Linked DNA regions of Nisaea sediminum. The protein of the gene in region 2 interacts with the protein of the main gene of each other region in a pairwise test. Links are inferred from orthologs where the notes say so. Each region holds a gene or a part of one and is shown on either strand. Other genes may lie near its edges.

Region 1 (3,520 bases), on a different replicon or contig from region 2:
TGATCAGGTCGATCTCGTCCTGCACCATCTCGACACGCTCGTCGAGACTGAATAGCGGACCTTTTCCGGCATTGCGCGCGACGGCGACAATCAGCTTGTCCACCAGCTTGCTGCCACGCCGGATGATGTCCAGGTGCCCGTTCGTGATCGGGTCGAACGTGCCCGGATAAACACCTACTCTCATGTTCCCTAGTCCCCTGCTAGCTCTCGGAGGCGTCTCCGCCACCGCTACCGTCGGCTTCCGATTCTTCCCCCTCTTCCGCATCGTTTCCGTTCTCATCGCCTGCAAGGCTGACGGACACGACTTTCTCGCCTTCATCGACGCGGAAGATCCAGACACCCTGGGTTCTGCGCCCAGTGATGCTGATTTCGTTGACGGCGCAGCGGATCACCTGCCCGCCGTCGGTGACGAGCATGATCTGATCGGTGTCGGCCACCGGGAAGGCGGCCACGACCCCGCCGCTGCGCTTGGTCAGTTCCATGTTGGCGATCCCCTGACCGCCGCGATTGGTAATCCGGTATTCGTGCGCGGAGGTACGCTTGCCGAGACCGCTCTCGGTCACCGTCAGGATGAATTCCTCCTCTGCGCTGAGCTGGATGAAGCGCTCCTGCGAGATATCGCCGGACGGAGCCTCGACCTCCTCCTCGCCCTCGCCCGTGGCCCGGCGCATCTGGCCGGCGAGCTTCAGGTAGAGATCGCGTTCGAGTACATCCGAGCCCGGCACGTCCTGGTAATCGACGTGATGCAGGATCGACATCGAGACGACCTCGTCGCCCTTTGCCAGCCTGATGCCGCGAACACCGAGCGAATCGCGGCCGCGGAACAGCCGCACGTCGGTCGCGCGGAAGCGAATCGCCTTGCCGTCCCGCGTGGTGAGGAAGACGTCGTCCGCCTCCATGCAGGGCTGCACATTGATCAGCCGATCGTTTTCATCAAGCCGCATGGCGATCTTGCCGTTGCGCTTAATATTGGTGAAATCGGAGAGCGCGTTGCGGCGCACCGTACCGGCGGAGGTGGCAAACATGACATGCATGTTCTCCCAATCATCCTCCTCGGCCGGCAGCGGCATGATAGTCTGGATCCATTCCCCCTGCTCCAGCGGCAGCAGGTTCACCAGCGCCTTGCCGCGCGACTGCGGCGTGCCGATCGGCAAACGGTAGGTCTTCATCTGATAGACCATGCCGCGCGAGGTGAAGAACAGGATCGGCGTATGGGTGTTGGCGACGAACAGCCGGCTCACGAAGTCCTCATCGCGCGTCGACATGCCTGAGCGGCCCTTACCGCCGCGCTTCTGCGCCCGGTAGGTCGAGAGCGGCACGCGCTTGATATAGCCGTTGTGACTGACCGTCACGACCATGTCCTCGCGCTGGATCAGGTCCTCCATATCGTGCTCGAACTCGGCATCGACGAGCTCGGTCCGGCGTGGCGTGGCATAGGCTTCCTTGGCCGCGACCAGTTCCGCGCGCAGCACTTCCATCATCCGCGGACGTGACTGCAGGATCTCGAGGTACTCGGCGATCTTTGCCGCGAGTTCCTTGGTCTCCTCGATCAGCTTCTCGCGCTCCATGCCGGTCAGGCGCTGCAGACGCAGTTCCAGAATGGCGCGGACCTGGGCATCGGAGAGACGGTATTTGCCGTCGACGACCTTGTGTCCCGGATCGTCGATGATGCTGATGAATTCCTCGACATCCTCGGCCGGCCAGTCCCGGCCCATCAGCTGTTCGCGGGCGTCGGCGGCATCGCGTGAGGCCCGGATTACCCGGATCACCTCGTCGATATTGTTCACCGCGACGAGCAGACCCGCCAAGACATGCGCCCGGTCGCGGGCCTTGCGCAGCAGGAACCTGGTGCGCCGGGTGATGACGACCTCGCGGAAGGCGATGAAGGCGACGATGATGTCGCGAAGGTTCATCTGTTCCGGCTTGCCGCCGTTCAGCGCCAGCATGTTGACGCCGAAACTGGTCTGCAGCGGGGTAAATTTGTAGAGCTGGTTCAAGACCACGTCCGGAACCGCGTCGCGCTTCAGCTCGACAACGACGCGCACGCCGTCGCGATCGCTCTCGTCGCGCAGCTCGGCGATGCCCTCGACGGTTTTTTCCCGCACAAGTTCGCCGATCCGCTCCATCAGGCGGGACTTATTCACCTGGTAGGGGATCTCGCTGACCACGATCGCGTTGCGGTCCTTGCGGATTTCCTGGATGTCCGCCTTGGCCCGCATCATGACCGAGCCGCGGCCGGTATGATAGGCGGAGTGGATCCCGTTCTTGCCGAGAATCATGGCGCCGGTCGGAAAATCCGGGCCCGGGACGATCTCGATCAGCTCGTCGATGGTGATGCCCGGATTGTCGACATAGGCGCAGCAGGCGTCGATCACCTCGCCGAGATTGTGCGGCGGGATGTTGGTCGCCATGCCGACAGCGATGCCGCCGGCGCCGTTGACCAGCAGGTTCGGGTATTCCGCCGGAAGAACGCTGGGTTCCTGTGTGGTTTCATCGTAGTTCGCGACGTAGTCAACCGTGTCCTTGTCGATGTCCCGGAGCAGGCCTTCCGCCGCCTTGGCGAGACGCGCCTCGGTATATCGCATGGCCGCCGGCGGATCGCCGTCCATCGAGCCGAAGTTACCCTGCCCGTCGACCAGCGGTAGGCGCATGGAGAATTCCTGCGCCATGCGGACCATGGCGTCGTAGATCGCGCTGTCGCCGTGCGGGTGATACTGCCCCATGACGGCACCGACGATGTTCGCCGACTTGCGGTAGGGCTTGGACCAGTCGTAGCCGCCTTCCTTCATCGCGTAGAGGATACGGCGGTGCACCGGCTTCAGGCCGTCGCGGACATCGGGCAGCGCTCGGGACACGATCACGCTCATTGCGTAATCGAGATAGGAGCGCTTCATTTCGTCTTCGATGGAGACAGGCGAAATGTCGAAAGAGGAGGATTCGGACGAGCTCAATTCACGCTTTTTCCGGTTGGTTACGTCCCTGTGCAGGCGGTAGCGGCCATATGATCGTCGACCCTCCGCCGGGACCTCAGGAAGACCCTGTTTTTATAACAGAACCGTCATCTTCGGACAATCTTTACAGCGATTTTTTCGGCCCGATTAATCAAGCGATTACAGAGCCTTACGAGCCGATATTGAATAGCTCAACGGAAGCCGGGGCATTCCTTCCGGCAAACGGTACAATCCGCCCTCGCAAGGCTCCATGAATGCCAGCGCCTTCCAGGCAACCGTGTCAAACTCATGCAGGTATTCGATGGCCAGTCCGGCGTCGATCAGCGCGGTTACGACCTCGCCGACGGGATGGGTCCATTCATAGCTTCGTTTGGTCTGCAAAACCGCGGATTCGTCGGCATAGGCCTCCGTTCCGTCGAAGGCGATCGGCTCCGGTTTATGAAAGTAATCGTAGACCGGCGCGTGCGGTTTCGGCGCGAGATCGTCGAAGCTCATCAGCACCGGATGCGCATCCAGGAAATAGAATCGGCCGCCCGGCTTGAGGAAATGCGCAACCACCCGTGCCCAGC
Region 2 (3,436 bases):
GCCATCGCCGCGGCGCGCACCGGTCTGGTGGCGCGCCTCAACGCGGAGACGGAAGCCGGCTCCGGCCCGTTCCCGGGCGCCGAGCTTTCCCTCGAAGGAGAGGTCGAGGCCGATATCGCCACCCGGCCTGCGCTGGCGGTGGAGGACGATCTGAAGGCGCAGCTCGAAGCCACGCGGCGTCTCAACGGCAGCGAGCCGGCCCCGGTGCCGGGCCCGCACCGCAGCGATCTTCTTGTGCGTCACCTTCCGAAGGACATGATGGCGCCGCATTGTTCGACCGGCGAGCAGAAGGCGCTTCTGATCGCCATCGTGCTCGGCCATGCCCGCCTCGGCGCGCAGGAGACCGGCGCGGTGCCGGTCCTGCTGCTGGACGAGGTCGCGGCGCATCTCGATAGCGGCCGCCGGGCCGCGCTTTATGATATTCTCCTCGCGCTCGGCGGGCAGGTCTGGATGACCGGTACCGACCGCGCGCTTTTCGCGTCCCTCGAGGGCGCCGGTCAGTTCTTCGCCGTCGAGGACGGCGCGGTCCGGTCCGACTGATCACCTGCGTAACTGGGAGCCGACATGGCACAAGACGATCTTCCGGAACAGAACGGCGCGAATGGCGAGCAGGCCGAGTACGGCGCCGAATCGATCAAGGTCCTGCGCGGTCTTGATGCGGTCCGGAAGCGGCCGGGCATGTATATCGGGGACACCGACGACGGCTCGGGCCTGCATCACATGATCTACGAGGTCGTGGACAACGCCATCGACGAGGCGCTGGCAGGTCATTGCGATCTCGTAACGGTCACGCTCAACGCGGACGGATCGGCGACGATCACGGACAACGGCCGCGGCATCCCGGTTGATATCCACTCCGAGGAGGGCGTCTCCGCCGCCGAGGTGATCATGACCCAGCTCCATGCGGGCGGGAAGTTCGACCAGAATTCCTACAAGGTCTCCGGCGGCCTGCACGGCGTCGGCGTCTCGGTCGTGAACGCGCTGTCCGAGAGCCTCGAGGTCCGCATCTGGCGCGAAGGCAAGGAGCATGTCATCCGTTTCCGCCACGGCGAGGCCGAGGCGCCGCTCGAGGTGGTCGGTCCCGCGAACGGCAAGAAGGGCACCGAGATCACTTTCCTGCCGTCGTCCGCGACCTTCACCAAGACCGTGTTCGACTTCAAGACGCTGGAACATCGCCTGCGCGAGCTCGCCTTCCTCAATTCCGGGGTGCATGTGCTGCTGACCGACGCGCGCGAAGCGGAGCCGGTGAAGGTCGACCTCTATTACGAGGGCGGCCTGAAGGCCTTCGTCGAATATCTCGACCGCAACCACCAGGCGCTGCACGAACCGATCGTGGTTATCGGCGAGCGCGACGGGATCACCGTCGAGGTCGCGATGGAGTGGACCGACAGCTATCACGAGAACACGCTCTGCTTCACCAACAACATCCCGCAGCGCGACGGCGGCACGCACCTCGCCGGCTTCCGCGGGGCGCTGACCCGGACGGTCAACAACTACGCCCAGGAAAGCGGGATCGCGAAAAAGGAGAAGGCCCAACTCAGCGGCGACGACGCCCGCGAGGGCCTGACCTGCGTGCTTTCGGTGAAGGTGCCGGATCCGAAATTCTCCTCCCAAACCAAGGACAAACTGGTCTCCTCCGAGGTCCGGCCGGTGGTCGAGTCCATCCTTGGCGAGAAGATGCAGCAATGGTTCGAGGAGCACCCGCAGGACGCCAGGCGCATCGTTTCCAAGGCCTATGAAGCCGCTGCCGCCCGCGAGGCGGCGCGCAAGGCGCGCGAGCTGACCCGCCGCAAGGGCGTGCTCGACATTGCCAACCTGCCGGGCAAGCTGGCCGACTGCCAGGAGCGGGATCCGTCGCTCTGCGAACTCTTCCTGGTCGAGGGCGACAGCGCCGGCGGCTCCGCCAAGCAGGCGCGCGACCGCAAGACCCAGGCGATCCTGCCGCTGCGCGGCAAGATCCTGAACGTGGAGCGGGCGCGCTTCGACAAGATGCTATCCAGCCAGGAGATCGGCACAATCATCGCCGCGCTCGGCACCAGCATCGGCTCGGAAGAGTTCAATATCGAGAAGCTGCGCTACCACAAGATCATCATCATGACGGACGCCGACGTCGACGGCAGCCACATCCGGACCCTGTTGCTGACCTTCTTCTTCCGGCAGATGCCGGAGCTGGTCGACCGCGGCCATCTCTATATCGCCCAGCCGCCGCTCTACCGGGCCAAGAAGGGCAGCTCGGAGACCTATCTGAAGGATGACCGGGAGCTGGAAGCCTATCTGATCAGCAACGGCATCGACGGGGTCACCCTGAGGCTCGCCGACGGGACCCAGATCCTGGGTTCCGATCTCGAACGGCTCGCCGAGCAGGCGCGTGACGCCAAGACGCTGATCGAGCCGCTGGTGCGCCGCATCGGTTCCTCCTTCGTGGTCGAGCAATGCGCCGTCGCCGGCGTTCTCAATCCGGAATTGCTGGCCGACGACACCCGGGCGACGGAGGCCGCAGCGAGCATCGCCGCGCGGCTCGACGCGCTTTCCGAGGATATCGAGCGCGGCTGGACCGGGTATTACGACGCCGACAATATCGAGCTCGTCTTCGAGCGAACGCTGCGCGGCGTCACCGAACGCTACCGGATCGACCAGGTTCAGGTCCGCACGCCCGAGGCGCGCCGCCTGACAGGTCTTGCGGCCGAGCTTGCCGCGACCTACGGCAAGGGTGCGGCCCTGCAGATGAAGGATACGGAGCGGGCGATCCACGGCCCGATCGCCCTCATCGAGGCGATCCAGGAGACAGGACGCAAGGGTCTCGCGGTGAACCGTTACAAGGGCCTCGGCGAGATGAACCCGGACCAGCTCTGGGAAACCACGCTGGACGCCAACCAGCGCACCCTGCTGCAGGTCCGCGTCGACCATCTGGACGAGGCTCAGGAGATTTTCTCCACGCTGATGGGCGACGTGGTCGAGCCGCGACGCGAGTTCATCCAGGAAAACGCCCTCAAGGTCGCCAATCTCGATATCTGATCTGCGGACAGTCACGGCGGCGGACCGAATTATTGAACTTCATCAGTCCGTTGCCCGTGATTGTATGCGTTGATAAAGTTCCCCCGGGGAACGGAATATCCGGGGGAAATCATCCATGCTTCGACGGGTAACGGCACTCTGTGCCGTCCTTACGCTTGTGGCCTGCGCAGGCCGCGAGCCCGTAATGGTCGAATCCTACCAGCGGCATGACGAAAAGATGTCCTGCGCCGAGATCGATCGCGAAATCGGCCGCAACAATGCGGGTATTCGGTCGCGCGTCGTCGAATCGAGCAACAGAACCGGCCGCAATGCGATGGTGGGGGCCGTCGGGGTCCTGCTGTTCTGGCCGGCGCTGTTCGCGCTCGACCTGAAGGATGGAGCGGGCCAGGAGATGACGGGACTCGCAGCCCGCAACGATACG

Evidence for each region. The genes of interacting proteins can lie anywhere in the genome.
Region 1: the proteins of gyrB (region 2) and gyrA interact in binary tests that used the Escherichia coli proteins (3 or more experiments, as listed by UniProt). The link is inferred for Nisaea sediminum from one-to-one orthologs.

What each region holds. Positions count from the first base shown.
Region 1 is NZ_JACZCQ010000002.1:118,431-121,950, forward strand. The notes cover bases 1-3,292. They hold gyrA (DNA gyrase subunit A), read right to left. Parts: upstream 2,952-3,292; coding sequence 201-2,951; downstream 1-200. Other genes in these bases: coaD (pantetheine-phosphate adenylyltransferase), read right to left, coding at 1-184; IG122_RS04060 (class I SAM-dependent methyltransferase), read right to left, coding at 3,111-3,292. Also shown: more of IG122_RS04060, read right to left, coding at 3,293-3,520. UniProt on the Escherichia coli protein: A type II topoisomerase that negatively supercoils closed circular double-stranded (ds) DNA in an ATP-dependent manner to maintain chromosomes in an underwound state.
Region 2 is NZ_JACZCQ010000006.1:524,459-527,894, reverse strand. The notes cover bases 197-3,289. They hold gyrB (DNA topoisomerase (ATP-hydrolyzing) subunit B), read left to right. Parts: upstream 197-564; coding sequence 565-3,015; downstream 3,016-3,289. Other genes in these bases: IG122_RS14505 (hypothetical protein), read left to right, coding at 3,131-3,289; recF (DNA replication/repair protein RecF), read left to right, coding at 197-540. Also shown: more of recF, read left to right, coding at 1-196; more of IG122_RS14505, read left to right, coding at 3,290-3,436. UniProt on the Escherichia coli protein: DNA gyrase negatively supercoils closed circular double-stranded DNA in an ATP-dependent manner to maintain chromosomes in an underwound state.